Regions from separate parts of the Microcoleus sp. AT9b-C3 genome, predicted to be linked through region 2. Evidence: riboswitches for the same ligand, from Rfam matches in the RefSeq annotation. Region 2 holds a riboswitch; the other holds the start of a gene.
What was found. A riboswitch is a leader RNA that binds a small molecule or an ion and turns the genes downstream of it on or off. The one in region 2 is predicted to bind cobalamin.

Region 1 (6,632 bases), on a different contig from region 2:
CATTGCCACAGGGCCGTTATGAGTTATTTTATGATTTACCAGTTGTAAGACCAGTTGGAAAAAAAAATGCAACTGTTGACTCGCTCTCAACCCTAGTAGTCATCAGTCATTGCTAATCTAACATCTCAAATCTCAAATTCTATGAGTTGCGGGGGTTAAGGAGACCTACTTTTGCTGAAGTTGCGAGCTATCAATTCGACTTTTTTTCTCAAGTTAGTATTGACAAAATTACCAAAATGTGAGAAATATTTCACATCTGACACAGAACTGAAGGGGAGAATATTTAATGGCAATTTCAGGAATTACAGAAAAGCTTTTGGCGGCTAAAAAAGCTAAGGGAATTAGTTTTGCAGATTTGGAAAAAGTTTTGGGGCGCGACGAAGTTTGGATTGCCGCAGTTATTTACCGTCAAGCTACCGCATCAGAAGATGAAGCCGAGAAAATTGTCTCGGCTTTGGGACTAGATAGCGAGACGGCTGCGGTTCTCTGTGAACCTCCGTTAAAAGGTTCTTTGGATGCCTCCGTTCCAGTTGACCCTTTGATTTATCGCTTCTATGAAATTATGCAGGTTTACGGGATGCCGCTCAAAGCAGTGATACACGAAAAATTTGGTGACGGGATTATGAGCGCGATCGACTTTACTTTGGATGTCGAGAAAGAAGCAGACCCAAAAGGCGATCGAGTGAAAATAATTATGTCGGGAAAATTTTTGGAATACAAAAAATGGTAAGCCCGTGCGGCTTTACTTTCAAGTGAAAATTAAAAATTCAAATTGGCTCGAATGACTCAGGACTAATGACTGAAGCCTCAAAAGTGTTAACTTAGAAATAGAGATCGCGAAGCTTGACTGGCTTGGGTGTCCGATCGGGAAACCCTTCTAGGGCAAAGCTAAGGTCGCTCCCGCGGCAACTTCCCCAGTAGAAACAAGCAACCGCAACCGTAAAGTAAGAGGCAAATATGTCAAAATATGACTCCCATCTCAGATGCTCGTTTTGCGGCAAGTCGCAAGAGTACGTCCGCAAGTTAATAGCTGGGCCCGGCGTCTACATTTGCGATGAATGCGTGGAACTGTGCAATGAAATTTTAGAGGAGGAGTTCTTTGACTCCAGTAAAACAATTGGTCAACAGATTCCCCAATCAGAGGTGCGAGAGTCTCAGGGACAAGGAACACGGCGTCCGGGTCGATCGAACAAATCGAAAATTGTTTTAGCTCAAATTCCGAAACCAACAGAGATTAAGCAGCATTTAGACAACCACGTCATCGGCCAGCATTCAGCAAAAAAAGTCCTTTCTGTAGCAGTTTATAACCACTACAAGCGCTTGAGCGTTGACCAAGCTAAAGATAGCGACAAGTCTTCTCCTGACAGCGATGTAGAACTGCAAAAATCCAACATCCTCCTAGTCGGGCCGACAGGTTGTGGCAAAACTTTGTTAGCGCAAAGTTTGGCGCAAATGCTCGAAGTGCCGTTTGCGGTAGCCGATGCAACGACACTGACTGAAGCTGGATATGTCGGCGACGATGTAGAAAATATCTTGCTGCGGCTGTTGCAAATGTCAGATTTTGATGTCGAAGCGGCGCAGCGCGGCATTATTTATATTGATGAAATTGACAAGATTGCTCGCAAAAGCGAAAACACTTCGATCACTAGGGATGTATCGGGAGAAGGAGTGCAGCAAGCGCTGCTAAAAATGTTGGAAGGAACAGTGGTTAATGTTCCCCCGCAAGGCGGCCGCAAACATCCTTACCAAGATTTTATTCAAGTTGACACTAGCAAAATTCTATTTATTTGTGGCGGTGCTTTTGTCGGTTTGGAAAAAATAGTTGAACAGCGTTTGGGTAAAAAATCCTTGGGCTTTATTCAGCCAACGGAAAGCGACAGCAACTCGACTTTGCCGGCGAAAGACAAGCGGGCGGCTGATATTTTGCAGCAGGTACAGCCGGACGATTTAGTCAAGTTTGGTTTGATTCCTGAGTTTGTCGGGCGGATTCCGGTGGTGACGGTGATTTCGCCGCTGGATGAGGCAGCTTTGATGCAGATATTGACCGAGCCCCGGAATGCGCTGGTGAAGCAGTATCAAAAGCTGTTGAAGATGGACAGCGTGGAATTGGAATTCCAGCCGGAAGCGCTACGGGCGATCGCCCAAGAGGCCTACCGCCGCAAAACTGGCGCCAGAGCTCTTCGCAGCATTTTAGAAGAGTTAATGCTGGATGTGATGTACGAGTTGCCTTCTCGCAAGGATGTGGCTAACTGTATGATTACTCCTGAAATGGTCGAGAAGCGATCGACTGCCGAATTGCTGTGGCATCCCGCATGGCGCAAACAGCACGAAACTGCATAATTGATAATCTGTAAACTGCCGGTGGGGCACCCTACAAACTACTAAACCAGCCCCAGATTTATCCCTGGGGTGGCTTTCTCCAATCTGAAATCTAAAATCTAAAATCTAAAATCTAAAATCGATTGGCGGCAAGTGTGATAGGATTTGATTTCGCGATCGGTTCTAGCGGGGAGCAGCCGCTAGAGGAAACGGGGAAAGTTCGGTGCAAGTCCGGCGCTGTCCCGCAACTGTAATGAAACCGTTGTGGTTTCTCAAGTCAGAATGCCCGCCGATATCTAACTCACTTTTGAACGCATCTGCGAGGTACGGATGATGGATGGAATTAATGCGGCTGTACGCACCAAGCACAGTCTACTTGTTTGCACTGCTTGCGCTAGTGTTTGGAAAAACGGCAAGCGAGAAGGCAAAAGCGGCGGTCAACAATTTATGGAAGACTTATCGCAACTCGCTCAAAATTGGGAGTTTTCTGATAAATTTGAGATTCAAGAAGTTGAGTGCATGAGTGCTTGCAGTCACTCTTGTGCGGTGTCTTTTGCTGCTGTTGGAAAGTACACTTATTTGTTTGGCGATTTACCAGCAAATGAGCCGAAAACTGCGGAAGCTGTACTCGAATGCGCGGGTCAATACTATGCTAAACCAGACGGTTTGTTGCCTTGGTCTGAGCGTCCTGAAGCTCTCAAAAAAGGCGTTTTAGCAAAAATTCCGCCGCTGGGAAATTAGAACTAGGAATTGCGCCAAATACTTCTATGTAGGGTGTGCATTGCCCATATTACCATTAATTTATGATGTGCAATGCGCGCCCTACCCGCTAAAGAATGGTGCGCAATGCGCACCCTACGGTACATCTCAACCGGACAAAAAATTTAATGCACAAAATCCCTGTAACTGTCATCACTGGTTTTCTCGGTAGCGGCAAAACTACCTTAATTCGCCACTTATTGCAAAATAATCAAGGTCGCCGCATTGCTGTTCTGGTGAACGAATTTGGCGAAATTGGTATTGACGGAGAATTGCTGCGCGATTGTCAAGTTTGCGACGAAGAAGAAAATGTCAGCAGCAATATTGTTGAACTAACAAATGGTTGTCTTTGCTGCACTGTTCAAGAGGAATTCTTGCCGACTATGCAGGAATTGTTGAAGCGTAGAGAACAAATTGATTGTATCTTAATTGAGACTTCTGGTCTGGCACTTCCTAAACCTTTGATTCAAGCTTTTCGCTGGCCGGAAATTCGCACGGGTGCTACTGTAGACGGTGTGGTTGCTGTTGTCGATTGTGAAGCTGTTGCTAGCGGTACTTTTGTCGGTGATATCGATGCTTTGATGGCACAGCGGCAAGCTGATTCTAGTTTAGATCACGAAACTCCGATCGAGGAATTGTTTGAAGACCAGTTAGCCTGTGCCGATATGGTACTTTTAACGAAGGTCGATCGCGTAGATGCGGAAACTCACAAGAAAGTCCAAAGCTGGTTGCAGCAAGAGTTACGTCCAAGTGTAAAAATTGTGCCTTGCAAAGGTGGCGAAATTAACCCTGATGTGCTCATGGGATTTAATGCGGCGGTTGAGGATGATTTGGAGTCTCGCCCGAGTCACCACGACACTGAGGAGGAACACGAACATGATGATGATATTAACTCGACTTTCTTTATTGCCGATCGCGAATTTGAACCTGAAGCATTGGTGAAAAAACTGCAATCGTTGATGCAGCAGGAGGAAATATATCGGATTAAAGGGTTTGTGGCGGTTCCCAAGAAACCGATGAGGATGGTGTTGCAAGGTGTGGGTTCGCGCATAGAATATTTTTACGATCGCCCTTGGCAACCTTCGGAACTCCGTCAAACCAAATTAGTGCTGATCGGTCGAGAGTTAGAGCGCGATCGAATTGCAGCTATGATTAACAATTAATTGTCATGAGTCATTAGTCATTAGCCACGCACGCTGACCTCAGAAACCGGGTTTCTTCCTATATTTCTCGTTCCTGTTCCCAAAACTCGTAGAAACCCGGTTTCTAGCCCTATGAGTAAGCTCTGAACCAAAGACTGCGTATTCCTGTAGTTAAAAACTCTTAACATTTTTTAATAAACTTGCTACTAGCAGCAAGTTTGGTGTAAAATAGCGATAATGGTTATCATTGTACAATAATCGAGGTCAAGTATGGTGACTGCTGGGGCGATCGAATCAGTTCCTGTTACCGTTCTCACGGGTTATCTCGGCGCAGGCAAAACTACGCTACTGAACCGCATTTTAACACAGGAACATGGCAAAAAAGTTGCAGTCATCGTCAACGAATTTGGCGAAGTAGGCATCGACAACCAACTGATAATTGATGCCGACGAAGAAATTTTTGAGATGAACAACGGCTGCATTTGCTGTACAGTGCGGGGTGATTTAATTCGGATTATCGGCAACTTGATGAAGCGGCGCGACAAATTCGACCACATAGTCATCGAAACCACAGGTTTAGCCGACCCCGCACCCGTAATTCAAACATTCTTTGTAGACGAAGATATGCGGGACAAATTGTTGCTAGACGCAGTTGTCACGGTAGTCGATGCCAAGCACATCTGGCAGCACTGGGACGCCGACGAAGCTCAAGAACAAATTGCCTTCGCTGATGTACTTTTGCTCAACAAAACTGATTTAGTAACTGAGGAAGAATTGGCAGAGTTAGAAAAGCGAATTCGCGGCATGAATGCAATGGCAAAAATCCACCGCACCCGCAACGCCGAACTAGAAATGGAAGCGTTGTTAGGCGTTAAAGCATTTGATTTGAACCGGGCATTAGAAATCGAACCAGACTTTTTGGGCGAACACGAACACGAACATGACGAAACTGTTACCTCAGTAGCAATAGTCGAATCCGGCGCCATTGACGGCAACAAATTTAGCGATTGGATTGAGGAATTGTTGCGAACTCAAGGCCCGAATATTTTTCGCACAAAAGGCATTTTGAATGTCACCGGAGACAACAAGCGATTTGTTTTCCAAGGAGTACATATGGTGTTCGATGGCCGGCTAGATAGACCTTGGAAAGCTAATGAAACTCCGAAAAACGAGCTTGTATTCATCGGTCGCAATTTAAACGAAAATCAATTACGAGAGGATTTTCGGAAATGTCTGGTTTAACTGACATATTGAAGCATTTTTAATCAGCCTTTTAGGAACAGGCAAGATGCCTGTTCCACAAGAATAAAATTCATTTCTTGTGGAAGGGAACAGGCAAGATGCCGGTTCCACAAGAATAAAATTCATCTCTTGTGGAATGGAACAGGCAAGATGCCTGTTCCACAGGAATAAAATTCATTTCTTGTGGAATGGGCATCTTGCCCGTTCTTAAGAAGAGTACAACATCTCAGATTCAATAAATATGGGTAACGAAAAGACAAATAAAAGTGAACAAACTCTGGAAATTCATGCCGAAGCCATGCTGTCTGACTACGTAACTGCTGTTACTTGGTCGCCGGATGGCACAACTGTAGCAGTCTGTTCCGCTGCGGGCGAAGTGATGCTGGCGGCAGTAGGGGCAGTTAATGAATTGTCCTTGCAAACGCTACAAACTGCCACGGGTAAATCAGCCGATTGCTTGTCTTTTTCCCGCGACAGTCACTTTCTAGCTGCTGGCGGACAAGATGGAAAAGTGCGAATTTGGCGCGTTAATTCTGGGGAATTAATTGCTGATTTGGACAACCAGCGTGTCTGGGTTGATAAGTTAGCTTGGAGTCCCAACTGCAACCAGTTAGCTTTCAGTATGGGCCGCTACGTTCAAGTCTGGAATGCTGAGGATAAGGTTGTTGAAGTAACGCTGAATTTCGATTCATCATCTATCCTCGATTTAGCATGGCATCCTATGGTTCAATATCTGGCAGTTAGCGGCTATCAAGGCGTCAAAGTTTGGCATGGCGAAGACTGGGACGAAGACCCGGAAATTTTATCAGTCCCCTCTGCAACAGGTGCAATTTCTTGGTCGCCACAAGGGGAATATTTAGCTTGTGGCAATATGGACAATACTCTCATTGTTAATGAATGGGGCAATTTTGAACCGTGGGTAATGCAGGGTTTTCCGGGGAAAGTTCGGGAGTTAGCTTGGTCGGATAAAACTAATTCTTTGGGGGCACCTTTGTTAGCTGCTTCGAGTTCTCAAGGCATTTCTGTCTGGGAAAGAGACGCTGATGAAAGAGTCGGTTGGGATTCTTGGGCGTTAGAGGTGCATGAAAATGTGGTAAATGCGATCGCCTTTCAACCTAGCACATTTTTATTAGCTTCCGCAGCCGCAGATGGTCAAGTTTGTTTGTGGGG
Region 2 (6,632 bases):
TCATCCTGAGCTTGGGCGACACCTCGAAGGATTTCTTGGGCGACATTGGGGTTGCTACCAATGGGAACGCTGACAGCAATTTTTAAGGAAGAACTATTGCTGGCTGTGGCATTATTCAAATAGATAATGGTTTCCGGGTCGTTGCGATTTTGTTGCAGCGATTTCTGAAAATATTGGGCGGCAGCTTGGTGATTTCCCTCAGCAAAAGCTTGAACTCCTGCTTGTTTTGCTGCTGTTGTTTGGGAGGCTACCAATATTTGATTTCCAAAACTGATGCGATTTGCGATCGCTCCGGGTGCGATCGTTGTCGATGTAGATGTAGATGTAGGTGTATTTGAAGTTTGGGTTTTCAATAAACCGGGAAGGAACTTGTATGCGCCCAACCCAATTAAGCCGATGGCAATAATAAAAACAATGGGCGGCGGGCTGTTTCTTTTGTTAGTATCTTGATACATAATTTTTTCTCTGTGTTTTGATACTGTAATTATTCATTCAAATACTGTTCACGTCAATTCATATAATTCATTAATTAAGTTCATAAAAGTCATATTTGTAATAGCTGTGGCAGGAAGTGCGCCCTTATTCAAATCCGGCCCGCTAAACTAACGAGAATACGAGAATTATCAACAATAGCCCTGGAGGCGCGGGTGCTCAGAAACCTGGTTTTTTGCGATAATACTTGGTTACAAGCCGCAGATTCAGTAAAAACCCGGTTTCTTTGCTTGTAATGCGTAAGTCTCGTTGATATTAACCACCGCCACCGCCACCGCCACTAATCGTGAATATAATGCAGGACTTACCCACTCCGACCAAAGAAACCGGGTTTTATTACGAAAAGACACGTTATAGCTCGCAGGTTCGGTAAAAAACCCGGTTTCTTGCCCCCATTCGTCCAGAAGTAACAATAAATTTAGCGTTGAAATACCGCACTTAACAAAGTTAAAACCGTGCAACCAAACAAAGCTTCAAATATATATCTTCGCGAAGGTTTATAAGGGTAAGAATTCCAAACGCGCAATTCTCCATTAAAGCCGCGCGACGCTAAACTCAGCGATACTTGACGGTAGTTTTCTAAAGTTCGCTGAAGCAATTGCCCGATTAAAATGCTTAAACTCTGCATTCCCCGCTTCCAAGTGCGGTAGCCACAGCGCGAATTTTGTGCTATCCAAAGTTCATCGGCGATCGCCAATAAGCTAAAAATAAACCGATACATTAGTAATAGCAGTTCTGTGACCAACTCTGGACAGCGTAATTGTCTGAGAATTTGCAAGATTTCGGTAAATGGAACCGTCAAGAGGATGAAATACATACAGCTTGTCGATGCGAAGGCGCGGGCAAATAGCAAGCTCACTTGGTATATGCCGGTGCGGCTCACATACAGATAAAAAGTGCCGATGCTAATGCCCCAACCTTGCCAAATATCCCACCCAATCGCGGGGATACGATCGCCCGCAACCGCACCCAGCGCCAAAGCAGGCAAACTTGTCAGCAAAAACATCAACGGTAGCGACAGCAACCGCAAATACAGTTTCCCCGGAATGCCGGCATAGACGACGATCCAGACTGCTAGCCAAAGGCCGATCGACAATTGGACGATCGCCCCAGAAACGAGAGACAGAATTAACAGGGCGATCGCAAAGGATAACTTGTGAGATGGTGGCAAGCCGCGCAAGCGATTTGTATAAGCCAGACTATCAATCTGATGGTTCATTCCGACGACTTATTATCAGACTGCTGCCGAGATTGCGATCGGCCTTTATACAACCCAATGACGTACCCAACTACGCCAGCCCCCATCGCCGCTTGAGACGCAAACAATAGACTGGAAATTTCTCCGCTAGCCGGCTCAAACAAGTGATTGAACCAAGGTTTATAACCCGGTTGAATTTCGGTAATTGCTTTCTTAGCTTGGTCATCTGCACCGCCATATTCACCCCGCACAAAAACGAGAGGAAACGCTGCCAGAACAATCACAGCACCAGCCAAAAGCCAATTTTGCCGCGAAGTAGATTGGTGATTGTTTGTAGTTTTTTGACTCACGGCTTATGACTCCTGTTTTAATAATTTCAAAGTTTTTAACTCCGGCTTCCCGTAAGAATGCAGCCAATTCCAGACCAATAGAGTCAGCAATCCCTCACTGATAGCCAGGGGTACTTGAGTGATAGCAAAGATGCCCGCAAACTTTAAAAACGAAGCGATAAAACCGCCACTTGCTGCGGGGAAAGCTAACGCTAATTGAATCGAAGTCGTCACATAAGTCAGCAAATCTGCCAAAGCCGCAGCACAAAAAATTGCCGCCCGCTGGCTACCAGTTCGCAACAGCAATCGATAGATAAAATACGCAGCGAAAGGGCCGACAATCGCCATCGAAAACATATTCGCTCCCAGCGTTGTCAAGCCACCATGCGCTAACAGTAACGTTTGAAACAACAAAACTAAAGCCCCCAGTACAGCCATCACCGAAGGGCCGAACAAAATGGCGCCCAAACCCGTACCCGTCGGGTGAGAACAACTGCCCGTTACCGAGGGAATTTTTAAAGCAGAAAGCACAAAAGTAAACGCACCCGCCAAAGCAAGCAATAGTTTAAGTTCCGGGTGTTCTTTTGTAATGCGAGTAATTGAACGCAAACCTACTGCAAAAAAAGGCAACGCCACCATCCACCAAAATGCAGCCCATTGCACCGGCAAAAAACCTTCCGAAATGTGCATAGCTGCGGCGGGCGTTGCCGAGCCCAGGACAATATAACAACTCAAGCCAGCCATCAATCCCAAGCTGACCAATTTCCGATTTCTGGTCTTCACACTGAACCTCGCAGATGAGACTATGTAAACTAACACATCGGCGGGCATCCTGACTCAGAAAGCGACATGACTCTCATTACAGTTGCGGGACAGCGCCGGACTTGCACCGAACTTTCCCCGTTTCCTCTAACGGCTGCTCCCCATTAGAACCGACTCGTTAGACATAGTTTAGTCGATCGTGTAAGTTTCAGCAAATATTGTACAAAAATTTATTCAGATTAACTAAGTCAAAATTACCTATCATGTTCTCTTCTTTTCCTTCGCGTCTTCGCGGTTCGTTCAATAAATACTATCGCTCAACATCAACGGTATAATATTAGTGAGTTTTGAGGAAAGCCGCAATGTTACAGTACAACTTGCCGAGGAACTTGCCCTCAGCCGATGAACTACCAGACTCAGATGAAACGCCTGTGGATAACGAACTGCAAGAATTAATACCAGGCTTGTTAAAAGCAATATTGCTCATACTTTGGTCAGAACGCATGGACTGGTTTTTTGGCATAGATATGGGTATTTATCATCACCCGGATAAACCTGCCATTGTGCCCGATGCTTTCTTGAGTTTAGGTGTAGAAAGGTTTTATGATGAAGAATTGCGTCCCAGTTACGTGCTGTGGGATGAAAATGTTCTGCCTACTTTTGTGCTAGAAGTTGTTTCCCCAACTTATCGCAAGGAATACAGCACAAAGTTGGAGGAATATCAAGCTTTAGGCGTACTTTATTACGTCATTTATTCTTCCCGCCGCCGTCGTAAACCCCGTTTAGAAGTACACAAGTTAGTCAATGGAAAGTATGAATTACAGCCAGGAAATCCAGTTTGGATGCCAGAAATTGGTTTGGGTATTGGTTGTGAAAGGGGAAGTTATTCTGGGGTGACAAGGGAGTGGTTGTATTGGTATGATGCCGATGGAAAACGTTATCTGACTCCTGAAGAACAGGTGAAAGAATCCACGCAGCGCGCCCAACAGGAAGCCCAGCGCGCCGATCGATTGGCTGAACGTTCCGATCGACTAGCTCAGCGATTGCGCGAGTTGGGGATAGATCCTGATAATTTGACCTAATGGCAATCAAGAGTACCAGACTGACGGACTCTGGACGCTCAGAAACCGGGTTTTGCAACCGAGCTCGATCGTCCTCAACGAAAGATTTTCAGGAAAAAACCCGGTTGCCGCATCCAGAAATGTGTGAATTTTTATCGCAAAAATCAGAAAATATCGAGATAGATTTGGAAAAAACACAGAGTTTGACGAGAAACATTGAGATGCAGCTCGAAAAAATGAAAATCAACAGAGGTTATTAAATAATGGTCATGAATCTGCGTTCTTACGATATCATCTGTTTTGGTGATGAAGTTCCAGGAGTTCTAGCTGTTGTCTCTGCCTCCCGAGAATATCGGCGCCGCACAAAGCGTTATCCGCGAATTCTGCTGATGTCTAAAGCAAGCTTGCAAGAAGGAATTGGCGGGCATTTGGTAAGAGGTGGCCTTGCTTATTTAGATAGAAGTCAGATTAGTGAACAACTTCAACAATCTTTAAAGTTAGATACCTTTGGTTCACCGGCGACAATCTATAAAGAGTTCCTGCAAAAATCCGGTGTTAAGGCAATTGCACTTGACGCCCGCAAAGCCAGTGCAGCGCTGAAAGAAATGCTAGTACAAGCTGGGGCAGATCTCCTCAGCAAAGTAGAAATTAAATCAGTCAGTAAAGAAGGTCAAAAAATTGCCAGTATAACCACATCTCAAGGCGTAGTTTATGCCGGCAAGCAATTTATTGATGCCACTGTCAATGCCGAATTAGCTCAAGCTGCCGGTGTGAGAAAGCTGAAGGGATTTGAAACATTGGGTCTGCCTAACTCAGAACTTCCAGTCACCCTCGTTTTTGAAACCCAAGGACTCAGTGCAAGAACCCTAAAAGAATTCGATTATATTTATCTAAAACGCTTCACCAACCTGGCCGATTCAGAGAGTCAAAAATTTTTGCTGTACGCTGCCGACAAGGATGCCCAACTAGCAGAAGAACTCCGGCGGGAAATGAAAGACACTAAAGGCAATCTCAAAACTCTGTGGGCGGGCCACGATTACATCGATGTTCGTTCGCCGGCTCTGTCTGTAGCTTACCACTCCTTTAGAGGAATAAAACTATCTTTTTCTGAAACTGGCGTAATTTTAGATGAAGGAAATATAGCAATACTTCCAAATGATAGACTTTCGTGGAATGCGCTTTTATTTGCCGTCACGGCCAGCGAAGCGGAAGCCTTAGCCAGAAGCGGGAGCAAACCCACGGCTAATATGCAAAGAGAGATTTTATTTATTACAACTTGGCTGAAGAGTTTGGGGGCTACTTCTGTTACTTCTGCCTCAGAACTTTATATCAGACACGCTGGCAATGTGACGGGAGTTGTAGAACCTTTAACAGGCGCACAAATGCTGTTAGGTGGCGTACCAGCTAATGAAGCCCTGGCAACATTTAGCTATCATTTTGATGTACGGGGAGGCATCCAGGGTATTCGCGATAAAGCAAATGGTCTAGGATGGTTTAAAAGTCTGAGTTTTAAACACCCTATCTTTAATATTGGCATCCGCCACGCATTAATTAAAAACGTTCCTAACCTGGCAGTGGTCAGTCCCTGTTCTGGATTTGAAGGGTTTGCGTGTTCTGTCGGCAGAATTGTTGAATTCAACGCCGCAGTTGGTCAAGGTGTCGGTATCGCTGCGGTAAATGCCATTCTAAATAACAAAAATCTAGCCGATGTATCTAACCGAGAAGTGAGGCAAGTTCTCGCCCAAACAGGTCAGTTACCTAAAATTTTTGGAACTTCCAATAGTGGTGAGGCAATGCTATTGGCGCAATTCGAGACTCTTGCCAGTTCCGATGCTATTGCGTAATATCAATTGCGGTTGCACTCCTCATGATTATTGATTGTTGACTAAGCTGTTGTGGCATTTAAATTGTATGTCAAAAAATAATCAAACTTTTTTGGGGTGTCCCGCCCTGAATATACAATTTAAATGGGCGACAGCTTAGCCTACTCGCTAACAAACAATCCTTACTTCTTCTGCGGGCACTTCGGATGAATGCCCCCCTGCAAACAAATGTAAGCAATTTGACTTTTATCTAAATTCTTAGCCTCCGCAAAATCAACTCCTAGGAATCGACCGGATTTACTACCAGTCTGATTTTGAATAAATTGATCCGAAGCTGCTTTCCCCAGAAACACAGCGCCTTTAAAATCCGCTCGCGCTAAATTTGCGCCCCTAAAATCAACCGAACTCACCTCCGCATTCCGAAAATTCGCATCTTCCAACCGAGCATCTTTGAAATTCACGTTGGTGAGTTTAGTCGAAGTCAAATCGGCATTTTGTAAGTTAGCGCCACTCAAATCACCACCGGACAAATCAGCACCTTGCCATTGCGATTTAGACAAATTTGTCAAGGACAACTGAGCACCTTGAGCCTTCACTTTGGCCAAACGCGCACCCGACAAATCCGCTCGCGACAAATTCGCGCTTCCTATATCTGCTCCGGTAAAAATTGCATTTTTTAACAGTGCTTCCTGCAAATTGGCTCCAATTAAAATAGCACTGCTAAAGTTAGCGGAATTCAAATTGCCCTTTGACAAATTAGCTTTGTTCATGACAGCGCGCACAAAATTAGTCGAGTTCATTACAGCACTGTTCAAAGACGCCCCGACCAAATTTACTCCTTCCAAATTAGCGCCGCTCAAGTCAGAAATCCAATCGTCAAATGTACCTGGACGCCTATCTTCGCCGGTGCCGTAAAAGCGAGCTCCCTGCAAGCTGGCATTGGTTAAATTGGCATTTCTCAACTTAA

Region 1: linked by a shared signal. The riboswitch ahead of QUB77_RS09025 (DUF1636 domain-containing protein) and the one ahead of QUB77_RS29725 (energy-coupling factor ABC transporter permease) in region 2 are both predicted to bind cobalamin.

Annotation. Positions count from the first base shown of each region.
Region 1 covers NZ_JAUBUR010000007.1:123,299-129,930, forward strand. The annotation lists gene cynS (cyanase) at 287-730, shown strand; gene clpX (ATP-dependent protease ATP-binding subunit ClpX) at 958-2,340, shown strand; cobalamin riboswitch at 2,481-2,627, shown strand; gene QUB77_RS09025 (DUF1636 domain-containing protein) at 2,650-3,060, shown strand; gene cobW (cobalamin biosynthesis protein CobW) at 3,207-4,241, shown strand; gene QUB77_RS09035 (GTP-binding protein) at 4,491-5,462, shown strand; gene QUB77_RS09040 (WD40 repeat domain-containing protein) at 5,704-6,632, shown strand, end outside.
Region 2 covers NZ_JAUBUR010000059.1:8,479-15,110, forward strand. The annotation lists gene QUB77_RS29710 (ABC transporter substrate-binding protein) at 1-455, opposite strand, end outside; gene cbiQ (cobalt ECF transporter T component CbiQ) at 911-1,711, opposite strand; gene QUB77_RS29720 (energy-coupling factor ABC transporter substrate-binding protein) at 1,708-2,040, opposite strand; gene QUB77_RS29725 (energy-coupling factor ABC transporter permease) at 2,044-2,763, opposite strand; cobalamin riboswitch at 2,825-2,971, opposite strand; gene QUB77_RS29730 (Uma2 family endonuclease) at 3,144-3,863, shown strand; gene QUB77_RS29735 (FAD-dependent oxidoreductase) at 4,112-5,686, shown strand; gene QUB77_RS29740 (pentapeptide repeat-containing protein) at 5,848-6,632, opposite strand, start outside.